DNA from 3 places in the Streptomyces sp. NPDC001407 genome. Region 2 is predicted to be linked to each of the others. Evidence: riboswitches for the same ligand, from Rfam matches in the RefSeq annotation. Region 2 holds a riboswitch; each other region holds the start of a gene.
The links. Region 2 has a riboswitch for thiamine pyrophosphate ahead of thiC (phosphomethylpyrimidine synthase ThiC). Riboswitches for the same ligand answer to the same signal wherever they lie in the genome.
Positions count from the first base shown of each region.

Region 1: linked by a shared signal. The riboswitch ahead of thiO (glycine oxidase ThiO) and the one ahead of thiC (phosphomethylpyrimidine synthase ThiC) in region 2 are both predicted to bind thiamine pyrophosphate.
Region 3: linked by a shared signal. The riboswitch ahead of ACFY1P_RS32625 (thiamine ABC transporter substrate binding subunit) and the one ahead of thiC (phosphomethylpyrimidine synthase ThiC) in region 2 are both predicted to bind thiamine pyrophosphate.

Region 1 covers NZ_JBIAWF010000006.1:175,063-179,454, reverse strand. The annotation lists gene ACFY1P_RS11800 (Rv2175c family DNA-binding protein) at 72-437, opposite strand; gene ACFY1P_RS11795 (NAD(P)/FAD-dependent oxidoreductase) at 565-1,800, opposite strand; TPP riboswitch at 1,966-2,077, shown strand; gene thiO (glycine oxidase ThiO) at 2,075-3,253, shown strand; gene thiS (sulfur carrier protein ThiS) at 3,250-3,489, shown strand; gene ACFY1P_RS11780 (thiazole synthase) at 3,499-4,305, shown strand.
Region 2 covers NZ_JBIAWF010000010.1:66,182-70,573, forward strand. The annotation lists gene thiC (phosphomethylpyrimidine synthase ThiC) at 1-1,696, opposite strand, end outside; TPP riboswitch at 1,690-1,829, opposite strand; gene ACFY1P_RS15870 (YibE/F family protein) at 1,883-3,265, shown strand; gene ACFY1P_RS15875 (hypothetical protein) at 3,284-3,484, shown strand; gene ACFY1P_RS15880 (SPFH domain-containing protein) at 3,629-4,392, shown strand, end outside.
Region 3 covers NZ_JBIAWF010000036.1:28,334-32,725, forward strand. The annotation lists gene ACFY1P_RS32620 (ABC transporter permease) at 1-1,484, opposite strand, end outside; gene ACFY1P_RS32625 (thiamine ABC transporter substrate binding subunit) at 1,574-2,659, opposite strand; TPP riboswitch at 2,655-2,759, opposite strand; gene rlmN (23S rRNA (adenine(2503)-C(2))-methyltransferase RlmN) at 2,829-3,935, opposite strand; gene ACFY1P_RS32635 (phosphatidate cytidylyltransferase) at 4,024-4,392, opposite strand, start outside.

The sequences.
Region 1 (4,392 bases), on a different contig from region 2:
GGGCGGGGCCCGGGGCCCCGCCCGCACACCGGACGGTTCTCTCTTACGCTTCTACAGCGCCTGCGGACGGGTCAGACGGCGAGCGCCTGGGCGCGGCGCTTCACCTCCGTGCCACGATTCTCGCGCAGGGCCTGCGCCGGGGTGCCGGGCAGGGTCGGGTCCGGAGTGAAGAGCCACTCCAGCATTTCCTCGTCGCTGAAGCCGTCGTCCCTCAGCAGCGTCAAGGTGCCGGCGAGGCCCTTGATCACCTTGCCCTCGCCGATGAACTCGGCGGGCACCTGGAGCACTCGGTTCTCGCCACGGCGCACCGCGATCAGCTGGCCCTCCTTGACCAGCTGCCGGACGCGCGTCACCTCGACATCGAGCATTTCCGCGATGTCGGGGAGGTTGAGCCAGGCGGGGACGAGAGCATCGATCTTTGCGTCAATCTCGGTCACGGGACAAGCCTGCCATCTGGGACTGACAGTCGGTAGCCAGGTTGACCCGACCTTGTCGGCGGCGCGTCGCGCGGGGCCCGGGAGACGCCCGGGGGAGGCGGCCTCCCCCGGAGCCCTCAGCGGGCGCTCACACCGCCGCCGCCTTCAGCTGGACCGAGGCGTTCGCCGCCCGTGCCCGGTCGATGGCCGCGCCGCGCTCGATGAGCTTGCGGCCCTGGGCCAGGTCGCGCGGGCGGCCGACGGCCAGGAGGGCGACGAGGACCTCGCCGCGCACCCAGCACACCGTCCAGGCGGCGCCCGCCGGGTCGCCGCGCCAGATGAGCTCGTCGCCCTCGACGTGGTGGCCCGCGTACTGCACGAACCTCCCGAACTGCTCGGACCAGAAATACGGCACCGGGTCGTAGATGGGCCCCTCGGCCGTGCCGTGCACGATGTTCCCGGCGACCGTGCGCGGGCCCTGGAGGGCGTTGTCCCAGTGGTGGACCAGGAGCCGCTCGCCGTAGCGGGCGGACGGGAAGGACGCGCAGTCGCCGACCGCGTAGACGCCGGGCACGGAGGTGCGCAGCCGGTCGTCGGTGACCACGGAGCCGTCGGCGGCCAGCTCGACGCCCGAGCCCGCCAGCCACTCCGTCGCCGGGCGGGCGCCGATGCCGACGAGTACGGCGTCCGCGGGCAGCCGGGTGCCGTCGGCCAGCACCACGGCGCCGGGTTCCACGGCGGCCACGCGCGCGCCGGTGAGCAGGCGGGCGCCGCTGTCGGCGTACCAGGCGGTCATGTGGGCGGCGACCTCGGCCGGCAGGGCACCGGCCAGGGGGCGGTCCGCGGCCTCGACGACGGTCACCCGGCAGCCCGCCTCGCGCGCGGCGGTGGCGAACTCGGCGCCGATCCACCCGGCGCCGACCGCCACCACGTCGCGCTGCCCGGCGAGCACCGGGCGCAGCCGCTCCGCGTCGTCCAGGGTGCGCAGCAGGTGCACGCCCGGGACACCCGCGCTGCCGGGCAGTTCGACGGGCCGGGCGCCGGTGGCGATGACCAGCACGTCGTACGGAACGGGCCCCGCGGAAGTGTCCACCAGGCGCTCGCCGGCCCGCAGCCGGGTGACCTCCCGGCCGAGTTCGAGGTCTATGCCGAGGGAGGCGAAGTCCACCTCGAAGGCGGAGCCCTCGGCCTTGCCCAGCAGCACGGCCTTGGACAGCGGCGGCCTGTCGTACGGCTGGTGGGGCTCGGCGCCCAGCAGGGTGATCGCGCCGGTCCAGCCCTGCTCACGCAGGGCGACGGCGGTCTGCACCCCGGCCATTCCGGCCCCCACGATGACGGCCCGCCGGTCACTGGTGGTCTGCGGTTCGTTCCGGTGCTCGCTCACCCGGTCAACTGTAGGGCGGCGGCCCGTCCCGACCGGAGCACCGCGTAGCGAGACCTCTGACACAACGTCACGGTGTTTGGCGCGCCCCGGTGCCGCGCACGCCCCTCCGGCCGCCCCCGTCCGGCCTTCCGGACGGTTCGCGGCGCGTACTAGGGTGGCCGCTGTACAAGCACTCGCGGGAGCCCGGACGGACCGGGCTGAGAGGGAGGCTGGCGGCCTCCGACCGTACGAACCTGATCCGGGTCATGCCGGCGAAGGGAGGGGCTGGACGCCCATGCACGCGTCTTCAACAGCGTCACCGGGGACGTACGACGTCCTCGTGGTCGGCGGCGGTGTCATCGGTCTGGTCACGGCGTGGCGTGCCGCGCAGCGCGGCCTGCGCACCGCCGTCGCGGATCCCGCGCCGGGCGGCGGCGCGGCCGGGGTGGCGGCCGGGATGCTGGCCGCGGTGACCGAGCTGCACTACGGCGAGCAGGAGCTGCTCGCGCTCAATCTGGCGTCCGCGCGGCGCTATCCGCAGTTCACGGCGGAGCTGGAGGAGGCGAGCGGCCAGGACACCGGCTACCGCGCCTGCGGGACCCTCGCCGTCGCCCTCGACGCCGACGACCGGGCCCATCTGCGGGAGCTGCACGCCCTCCAGGAGCGGTGCGGTCTGGACGCCCAGTGGCTGTCGGGGCGTGAGTGCCGCCGGCTGGAGCCGATGCTCGCGCCGGGCGTGCGCGGAGGCGTGCGGGTGGACGGCGACCACCAGACCGACCCCCGGCGGCTCGCCGGGGCCCTGCTGACGGCCTGCGAACGGGCGGGGGTCGCCTTCCACCGCGCGGAGGCCGTACGGCTGCTGCTCTCCGGTGACCGGGCCACCGGCGCCGAACTCGCCGACGGCACCCGCGTCGGCGCCGGCCGGACCGTGCTCGCCGCGGGCAGCCGCAGCGGCACCCTCGCCGGCGTCCCCGAGCACGTCCTGCCGCCGGTGCGCCCGGTCAAGGGCCAGATCCTGCGGCTGCGCGTGCCCGACGCGTACGCGCCCTTCCTGTCGCGGACCGTGCGGGCGGTGGTGCGCGGCGGCCACGTCTATCTCGTGCCGCGTGAGAACGGCGAGCTGGTCGTCGGCGCGACCACCGAGGAGCTGGGCTGGGACACGACCGTCACCGCGGGCGGCGTCTACGAACTGCTGCGCGACGCCCATGAGCTGGTGCCCGGCATCACCGAGCTGCCCCTGGTGGAGACGCGCGCCGGGCTGCGCCCCGGCTCGCCCGACAACGCCCCGCTGCTGGGCCCCACGGCCCTGCCCGGCCTGCTCGCCGCCACCGGCCACTACCGCAACGGCGTGCTCCTCACCCCGCTGACCGGCGACGTGATGGCCGAGGCGCTGACCACCGGACGGCTGCCGGACGAGGCCCGCCCGTTCTCTCCCCTCCGCTTCTCGAACGCGCTCCAGGAGCTGCCCGTATGAACCCCATGGACCCCACCGACAGCCCCGAGGCCCACGTCGGCATCAGCCTCAACGGCGAGAGCCGCTCGGTGCCCCGGGGCCTGACCCTCGACGGCCTCGTGGCCTCGCTGACCACGGCGCACAGCGGGGTCGCGGCGGCCGTCAACGAGGCCGTCGTACCGCGCGGCCAGTGGCCCGGCACCACGCTCGGCGAGGGCGACCGCGTCGAGGTCCTCACCGCAGTGCAGGGAGGCTGATCAGCCCAGATGGCAGACGATCTGCTCACCGTCGCGGGCACCGCCTTCACGTCCCGCCTGATCATGGGCACCGGCGGCGCGCCCAGCCTCGACGTCCTGGAGCGCGCGCTGCTCGCCTCCGGCACCGAGCTCACCACGGTGGCCATGCGGCGGCTGGACACGAACGTACGGGGCTCGGTGCTGTCGCTGCTCGCCCGGCACGACATCCGGGTCCTGCCGAACACGGCGGGCTGCTACACCGCCGGGGAGGCCGTGCTCACCGCCCGCCTGGCCCGGGAGGCGCTCGGCACCGACTGGGTCAAGCTCGAAGTGATCGCCGACGAGCGCACGCTGCTGCCCGACCCGGTCGAGCTGCTGGAAGCGGCGGAGATCCTGGTGGACGACGGCTTCACGGTGCTGCCCTACACCAACGACGACCCGGTGCTCGCCCGCCGCCTGGAGGACGCCGGGTGCGCCGCGATCATGCCGCTGGGCTCGCCCATCGGCTCCGGCCTCGGCATCCGCAACCCGCACAACTTCCAGCTGATCACCGAGCGGGCGGGGGTGCCGGTGATCCTTGACGCGGGCGCGGGCACGGCGTCGGACGCGGCGATCGCGATGGAGCTCGGCTGCTCGGCGGTGATGCTCGCCTCGGCGGTCACCCGCGCGCAGGACCCGGCCCTGATGGCGGAGGCGATGCGCCACGCGGTCGAGGGAGGCCGCCTGGCTTTCCGAGCGGGCCGCATCCCGCGCCGCCACTTCGCGGAGGCGTCGTCCCCCACAGAGGGTCTGCCGACCTTCGACCCGGAACGCCCTGCCTTTGGCGACGGCGGATAGGCCGGGGGTTTCTCTTGGCGCGTCGCCTGCGGGCCGTCCCATCCGCACCACCGCTGCGCGGCGGTGTCCTCAATCGCCGGACGGGCT
Region 2 (4,392 bases):
CCATCCCCGCCTCGGGATCGACGGCGAGCTCCCCGCCGTGCTCACGGCGGATGTCCTGCGAGATCTTCATCGAGCAGAACTTGGGCCCGCACATCGAGCAGAAGTGCGCCGTCTTCGCGGGCTCCGCCGGCAGCGTCTCGTCGTGGAAGGCACGTGCCGTGTCCGGGTCGAGCGCCAGGTTGAACTGGTCCTCCCAGCGGAACTCGAAGCGGGCGTCGGACAGCGCGTCGTCCCACTCCTGCGCGCCCGGGTGCCCCTTGGCGAGGTCCGCCGCGTGCGCCGCGATCTTGTACGTGATCACACCGGTCTTGACGTCGTCGCGGTCCGGCAGGCCCAGGTGCTCCTTGGGCGTGACGTAGCAGAGCATCGCCGTGCCCCACCAGGCGATCATCGCCGCGCCGATGCCCGAGGTGATGTGGTCGTACGCGGGCGCGACGTCGGTCGTCAGCGGGCCGAGCGTGTAGAACGGCGCCTCCTCGCAGATCTCCTGCTGGAGGTCGATGTTCTCCTTGATCTTGTGCATCGGGACATGCCCCGGGCCCTCGATCATCGTCTGTACGTTGTGCCGCTTGGCGATCGTGTTGAGCTCGCCCAGCGTCCTCAACTCGGCGAACTGCGCCTCGTCGTTGGCGTCCGCGATCGAACCGGGGCGCAGGCCGTCGCCGAGGGAGTACGTCACGTCGTACGAGGCGAGGATCTCGCAGAGCTCCTCGAAGTTCTCGTAGAGGAACGACTCCTTGTGGTGCGCCAGGCACCAGGCGGCCATGATCGAGCCGCCGCGCGAGACGATGCCGGTCTTGCGGCGCGCCGTCAGCGGGACGTAGCGCAGCAGCACGCCCGCGTGGACGGTCATGTAGTCCACGCCCTGCTCGGCCTGCTCGATGACCGTGTCCTTGTAGATCTCCCAGGTGAGCTCTTCGGCCTTGCCGTCGACCTTCTCCAGGGCCTGGTAGAGCGGCACGGTGCCGATCGGCACGGGGGAGTTGCGCAGCACCCACTCGCGGGTGGTGTGGATGTTGCGGCCGGTCGAGAGGTCCATGACCGTGTCGGCGCCCCAGCGGGTCGCCCAGGTCATCTTCTCGACCTCCTCCTCGATCGAGGAGGTGACGGCGGAATTGCCGATGTTGGCGTTCACCTTGACCAGGAACTTCTTGCCGATGATCATCGGCTCGATCTCCGGGTGGTTCACATTGGCGGGGAGCACGGCCCGGCCGGCCGCGATCTCCTCGCGGACGGTCTCCGGGGAGACGTTCTCCCGGAGGGCCACGTACTCCATCTCCTCGGTGATCTCACCGCGCCGGGCGTACGCGAGCTGGGTCACCGCGGCGCCGGACCGGCCCCGGCGGGGCTGGCGCGGGCGGCCGGGGAAGACCGCGTCGAGGTTCTTCAGCCCCCCGCGCGGAGAGGTGTGCTTGAGGCCGTCGTCCTCGGGGCGCATCGGGCGCCCCGCGTACTCCTCGGTGTCACCGCGGCCGATGATCCAGCTCTCCCGCAGCGGCTGGAGGCCACGGCGGACGTCCGTCTCGACGGCCGGGTCGGTGTACGGGCCGGAGGTGTCGTACAGCCGTACGTCCTGCCCGTTGGTGAGATGCACCCGCCGCACCGGAACCCTGAGGTCCGGCCGCGAGCCGGTCACGTAGTCCTTGTGCCAGCCGATCGGACCGGTTTCGGACGTGCGTGCATCCTGCGAGGTCATGAGACCAGAACTCCCTACGCCGGCATTACCCGGTAACAGGTTCGGCGGTCGACGCAGCGATTCCCGTACGTGCCAGCCGTACGGAGGTCAGCGCCCTCTCAGCCCGGTGCTCCGAGCTCCCGCGATTGCAAAGGTGCCACCACGCTAGCGCTTCCCCCGTACGGAGGACCAGAGGGGGTTGCGATGATGCGTGACGTGACCCCCACGGAACCGCAGTCCCCCACCGACCTCCCCCGCCCCCTGCCTCACGGCCATCACTCCCATGCCTCCTCACATGGTCATTCCCACGGCCACTCGCACAGCCACGGCCCGCCCACGCCCGTCTCCGCGCACCTGCGCAAGGTGATCGCGGCCGTGCTCATCCCCTTCGCCGTCGCGGTGCTCGCGGGGCTGATCGTGATGTGGCCGGGCGGGGCGCCGCCCCACAAGCACTCCGGGCTCGGTCTCGACCAGCAGACGCGGTCGGGGCGAGTGGTGAAGATCGAGGAGATCGACTGCTCCAAGGCGGGCGCCACACCGCAGCAGCAGTCCCCGCAGCCGGGCGGCGGACCGCCCGCGGCGCAGGGGCCGTGCGAGAAGTCGGAGATCGAGGTGACCTCGGGCCCGGACAAGGGCCGCACTTTCACCGAGCTCGTGCAGCCGAGCGCCTCGCGGCACTACACGGTGGGCCAGGGAGTCGTCCTGGCGTACGCGCCGAAGGCGCCCAAGAACCTCCAGTACGCGGTCACCGACGTGGACCGGACGCTGCCCATGGCGCTGCTCGCCGGGCTGTTCGCGCTGGCCGTCGTGGTGGTCGGCCGGCTGCGCGGGGTCTTCGCGCTGGTCGCCCTGGTGGTCAGCTTCGGGGTGCTGACGCTGTTCATCCTCCCCGCGATCCTGCACGGTTCGGACCCGTTGCTGGTGGCTGTGGTCGGCGGCAGCGCGATCATGCTGATCGCGCTCTACATGTGTCATGGCCTCAACGCGCGGACGTCCGTGGCGGTCGTCGGCACGCTCACCTCCCTGATGCTCATCGGGCTGCTCGGCGCGCTGTTCACGCAGTGGGCGCACCTGACGGGTGACACCGACGACCAGACCGGCCTGGTGCACGGCCTCTACCCCGAGATCGAGATCCGCGGCCTGCTGCTCGCCGGGATCATCATCGGCTCCCTGGGCGTGCTCGACGACGTCACGGTGACGCAGACGTCGGCGGTGTGGGAGCTGAAGGAGGCGGATCCGAGCGCGAGTTGGCGCAAGCTCTACGGCTCGGGGATGCGCATCGGGCGCGACCACATCGCGTCGGTGGTCAACACCCTGGTGATGGCGTACGCGGGCGCGTCGCTGCCGCTGATGCTGCTGTTCTCGATCGCGGACAGCGGGATCGGGCGGGTCGCGACGAGCGAGATCGTCGCGGAGGAGATCGTGCGCACGCTGGTCGGCAGCATCGGGTTGGTGGCCTCGGTGCCGGTGACGACCGCGCTGGCGGCGCTCGTTGTCAGTGCCGACCGGCACAATACGAAGACGCGGGCGAAGAGCGGTCCGAGGGCGCGGGGGGCGTCCCGGGGCGGGAGGCGCCGCCGGGCGAAGTGATCGCGGGAGGGGGAGCCGGTGATCGGTGAGCAGGGCAGGGTGACGGGGACGGTCGGCCCGGGGCTGGTCGGCGAGGTGATCGTGCGGGTCAGGGGCGGTGCGGAGGCGTTCCTGGCGTACGCGGTGGAGGCGGGCGAGCGCCTGGAGCGGGGCACGGTGGTGGTGATCGTGGAGTATCAGCCGCCGCGCACGGTCTATGTGGCGGCCGCGTACGGCTGATCCGCCGGGGGTGCGCGGGGTTCGCGGGGTGCCAGGCGTCAAGAAAACGCCAAGACTCCCGGGCCTCTTCACCACCGGCCTGCGCGGGCGCACACTTTCGATCACAGGCTCCGCACCCAGGAGCCGTCAAAGGGGGGATGAGCGATGCTCATCGGCATCGTGGCGGGGGCCGTCGTCGTCGGCATGGCCGTCGTGATCGGGCTGTTCAAGCTGATGTGGCGGGTGGCGGAGCCCAATGAGGCGCTGGTCATCTCCGGTTCCAAGCACCGCACCGAGGGTCTGGAAGAAGGCATGGGCTTCCGGATCGTCACCGGGCGGGGCACGCTCGTTCTGCCCGGCGTGCAGGTGGTGCGGAAGCTGTCGCTGGATCTCAACGAGGCCGAGCTGAACGTGGATTGCGTCACCCAGCAGGGCATCCCGCTCAAGGTGCACGGCGTGGTGATATTCAAGGTGGGCGACGACTTCGTGTCGATCGCGAACGCCGCCCGCCGCTTCCTCGACCAGCAGAAGCACATGGGCGACCGGGTGCACAACGTCTTCGCGGGTCACCTGCGCTCGATCGTCGGCGGGTTGACGGTCGAGGACATGATCCGCGACCGCGAGCGGCTGACCGGCGAGACCCGGGCAGCCTCGGGCACCGAGATGGAGAAGCTGGGTCTGATCATCGACTCCTTGCAGATCCACGAGATCCAGGACCCCACGGGCTACATCAAGAACCTCTCCGCGCCGCACGCGGCCGCCGTGCACCGGGACGCCCGGATAGCCCAGGCCGAGGCCGACCGGCTGGCCACGGAGGCGGAGCAGCAGGCCGCCGCCCGGATGTCGGAGGCGACCCGCGACAGCGAGATCCTGCGGGCCGGCTATCAGGCCGAGCGGGACAGCGCAGCGGCCAAGGCCCGGCAGGCGGG
Region 3 (4,392 bases), on a different contig from region 2:
AGACGGGCCACGGCCACGGGCAGCGTCGGGTTGTCGGGCCGGGCGATGAAGACGGTCGCGCCGAACTCGCCCAGTGACACGGCGAACGCGAAGCCGGCCGCGACCGCCAGGGCGCGGCCCACCAGCGGCAGGTCGACCTCGCGCCAGGCGCGCAGCGGTGAGGCGCCGAGCACGGCGGCGGCCTCGCGCAGCCGGGCGTCCACCGCGCGCAGCACGGGCAGCATGGTCCGCACGACGAACGGCACGCCCACCAGGGCCTGTGCGAGCGGCACCAGGATCCACGACGTGCGCAGGTCCAGCGGCGGCTCGTCCAGGGTGATCAGGAAGCCGAAGCCGACGGTCACGGCGGAGGTGCCGAGCGGCAGCATCAGCAGCGCGTCGAAGCCGCGGACGAGCTTCCCCGCCCGTCGGGTGAGCGCGGCGGCCGCCAGGCCGCCCACGACCACCGCGATGCCGGTGGCCGCCAGCGCGTACGACAGCGAATTGCCGATGGCCTCCAGCGGGGCGACGACGAACGTGCCGCCGTTGTCGCCCGCCGAGGCGAGGGCGCGGTAGAAGGCGAGTCCGTAGCCGTCGGGCCCGTCGAAGGAGCGCAGGGTGAGGACGAGCGGCACCAGCACCAGCAGCGCGATCACCGCGAGCACTGAGCCGAGCAGCGCCCACTGCGCCGCACCTCGCGGCCTGCGGGCGGTCCGCGCGGCGTCGACGAGCCTCAGGGCGGACTCCCTGCGGCGTACGGTCCGGCCGTGCACCACGAGCAGCACGGCCACCGCGACGAACTGCACGAGGGTGAGCACGGCCGCGGTCGGCAGGTCCAGCAGCTGCGCGGTCTGCTGATAGATCTCCACTTCCAGCGTGGAGTAGCGCGGGCCGCCCAGGATCTGCACGACGCCGAAGGAGGTGAAGGTGAAGAGGAAGACCATCAGCGCGGCGGCGGCCACGGCGGGCGCCAGCGCGGGCAGTGTCACCCGCCGCCAGGCGGCGAAGCGCCCGGCTCCCAGGACCCGCGCGGCCTCTTCCTGGCGCGGGTCGAGCTGCGCCCAGAGGCCGCCCACGGTCCGTACGACCACGGCGTAGTTGAAGAAGACGTGGGCGAGGAGGATCGCCCACACGGTGGTGTCCAGGCGCACGCCCCACAGCTCGTCCAGCAGCCCGCCGCGCCCCAGCAGCGCCAGGAACGCCGAGCCGACGACGACGGTCGGCAGGACGAAGGGGACGGTGACCACGGCCCGCAGCAGCTGCTTGCCGGGGAAGTCGAAACGCGCGAAGACGTACGCGCCGGGGAGCGCGAGTGCGAGGGTCAGCGCGGTGGAGGCGAGGGCCTGCCAGGTGGTGAACCACAGGACGTGGCCGGTCGCGGGATCGGTGACGACCTCGCCGATGCGGCCGAACTGCCAGTGCCCGCCGTCCTTGAGCCCGCGGGAGACGATCGCGGTGACGGGATAGGCGAAGAAGACCCCGAAGAAGGCGAGCGGCACGGCCATCAGGCCGAGCCGCACCACCGTCGGCCGGAGGGACCTCCCGGGCCGCCCGGAGGCGGTCCGGGGGGCCTTGGGCGGCCTTGCCGTGACGTCTACTTCAGGACGATCGAGGACCATGCCTTGACCCACTGCTCGCGGTTCTTGGCGATCTTCTCGGGGGCGAGCGTCGCGGGGTCGGTGACCTTCGCGCCGTATTTGGTGAACAGCTCCGGTAGCGCGGCGTCCTGGGCGGCGGGCTTGACGAACATGGTCAGCGGCATGTCCTCCTGGAACTTCTTGCCCAGCAGGAAGTCGATCAGCGCCTTGCCGCCCTCGGTGTTCTTCGCGCCGGACAGCAGCCCGGCGAATTCGATCTGCCGGAAGCACGTGCCGGTCGCGACGCCGGTCGGGGCCTCCTTCGGCTCCGGCTTCACGTCCATCACCTCGGCGGGCGGGCTGGAGGCATAGGAGACGACCAGCGGCTTGTCGCCCTTGGCCTTCCGCCCCGCGGCGGAGCCGGAGAAGCGCTGGTTGTACGCCTGCTCCCAGCCGTCGACCACCTCGACGCCGTTGGCCTTGAGCTTCTTCCAGTAGTCCTGCCAGCCGGCGTCGCCGTACCTGGCGATGCTGCCGAGCTGGAAGGCGAGGCCGGGCGAGGACGTCGCGGAGTTCTCCGTGACGAGGAGGTCCTTGTACTCCGGCTTGATCAGGTCGTCGAAGGACTGCGGCGGGGCCAGCTTGTGGCCGTCGAAATACGCGCGGTCGTAGTTGACGCAGATGTCACCGGTGTCGATCGGCGTGACCCGGTGCTGCGCGGCGTCGAGCTGGAGGTCCTTGGGGACGCGGTCCAGGCCCTTGGCCTCGTACGGCGTGAAGAGGTTCTTGTCCAGGGCACGCGACAGGAGGGTGTTGTCGACGCCGAAGAAGACGTCGCCCTGCGGGTGCCTGGCGGACAGGATCGCCTGGTTGACCGCCGCTCCGGCGTCACCGCTCTTGACCGTCTTGACGGTGTAGCCGCTCTGCTTCTCGAAGTCCTTGAGCACACTGTCCGAGATCTGGAACGAGTCGTGCGAGACGAGGGTGACGGTCTTGCCGCCGTCGGCCTTGTCGGAGCCGCCCGAGCCACAGGCGGCCAGCGCGGGCAGGCCGAGCGCGACGGCGGCCGCCGCGCCGAGGGCACGCCGGAGGTTGGTGTTCATGGTGCGATTGACTCCCTACGCCGGTATGACCCGGATCAGGTCCGAGGGTCTGCGGCCCGTGCCGCACTCTCAGCGCTCTCGCGCTCCCCTGTCGGAGTGTTCATTTGTGCGTTCGTTCGTGCGCGCGGAGGCGCGATGGCACCGTATCAGTGCCGCTTCGGGGCCGCGCTCAGCGCTCGGCCGCCGCCAGCTGTCCGCAGGCGCCGTCGATCTCCTGGCCACGGGTGTCGCGGACGGTCACCGGCACGCCGTGCGCGGCGATCGCCTGGACGAACGCCCGCTCGTCCTCCGGCCGGGAGGCCGTCCACTTCGACCCCGGGGTGGGGTTGAGCGGGATGAGGTTGACGTGCACACGCTTGCCCTTGAGGAGCCGGCCGAGCAGGTCACCGCGCCACGCCTGGTCGTTGATGTCACGGATCAGGGCGTACTCGATGGAGATGCGGCGGCCTGACTTCTCCGCGTACTCCCAGGCGGCGTCGAGGACCTCGCGGACCTTCCAGCGGGTGTTGACCGGCACCAGGGTGTCGCGCAGCTCGTCGTCGGGCGCGTGCAGCGAGACCGCGAGGCGGCACTTGAAGCCCTCGTCGGCGAAGCGGTGCATCGCGGGGACCAGACCGACGGTGGAGACGGTGATGCCGCGCTGGGAGAGGCCGAGGCCGTCGGGCTCGGGGTCGGTGAGCCGGCGGATGGCGCCGACGACCCGCTTGTAGTTGGCGAGCGGCTCGCCCATGCCCATGAAGACGATGTTGGACAGGCGCGCGGGCCCGCCGGGCACCTCGCCGTCGCGCAGCGCGCGCATGCCGTCCACGATCTGGTGCACGATCTCGGCGGCCGACAGATTGCGGTCGAGGCCGGCCTGGCCGGTGGCGCAGAACGGGCAGTTCATCCCGCAGCCGGCCTGGGAGCTGATGCACATGGTGACCCGGTCGGGGTAGCGCATCAGCACCGACTCCACCAGCTTGCCGTCGTGCAGCCGCCAGAGGGTCTTGCGGGTGGTGTCGTCGTCGCACGAGATGTGCCGGACGACACTCATCAGCTCGGGCAGCAGCTCGGCCGCGAGCTTCTCGCGGGAGGCGGCGGGGATGTCGGTCCATGCCGCGGGGTCGTGTGCGTACCGGGCGAAATAGTGCTGCGACAGCTGCTTCGCACGGAACGGCTTCTCGCCGATCGCGGCAACCGCCTCGCGGCGCTCGGCGGGCGAGAGATCGGCAAGGTGCCGCGGGGGCTGCTTGGCCCCGCGCGGCGCGACGAAAGTGAGTTCTCCAGGTGCAGGCATGGTCCTACCAGTGTCGCAGACGTGCGGAGAGGGGCCCGCCGTCCTGTGGACAACGAGCCCCTCACCGAGGAAAGCGCAGGCCGGAGCCCTATGCGCTGCCGACGAAGACCACCATCAGCAGCCACACCACCGGGGCGGTCGGCAGCAGGGAGTCCAGCCGGTCCATGATCCCGCCGTGGCCGGGCAGCAGGGCACCCATGTCCTTGATCCCCAGGTCGCGCTTGATCATGGACTCGCCGAGGTCGCCCAGCGTGGCGCTGACCGCGACGGCGAGGCCGAGCAGCAGGCCCTGCCACCACTTGCCGTCGTCGATCAGGAAGCGCATGCACAGCGCGCCCGCCACCATGGCGAACAGGACGGCCCCGAGCAGGCCCTCACGCGTCTTGCCGGGGCTGATGCGCGGCGCCAGCTTGCGCTTGCCGAACTTCCAGCCCACCGCGTACGCACCGGTGTCGCT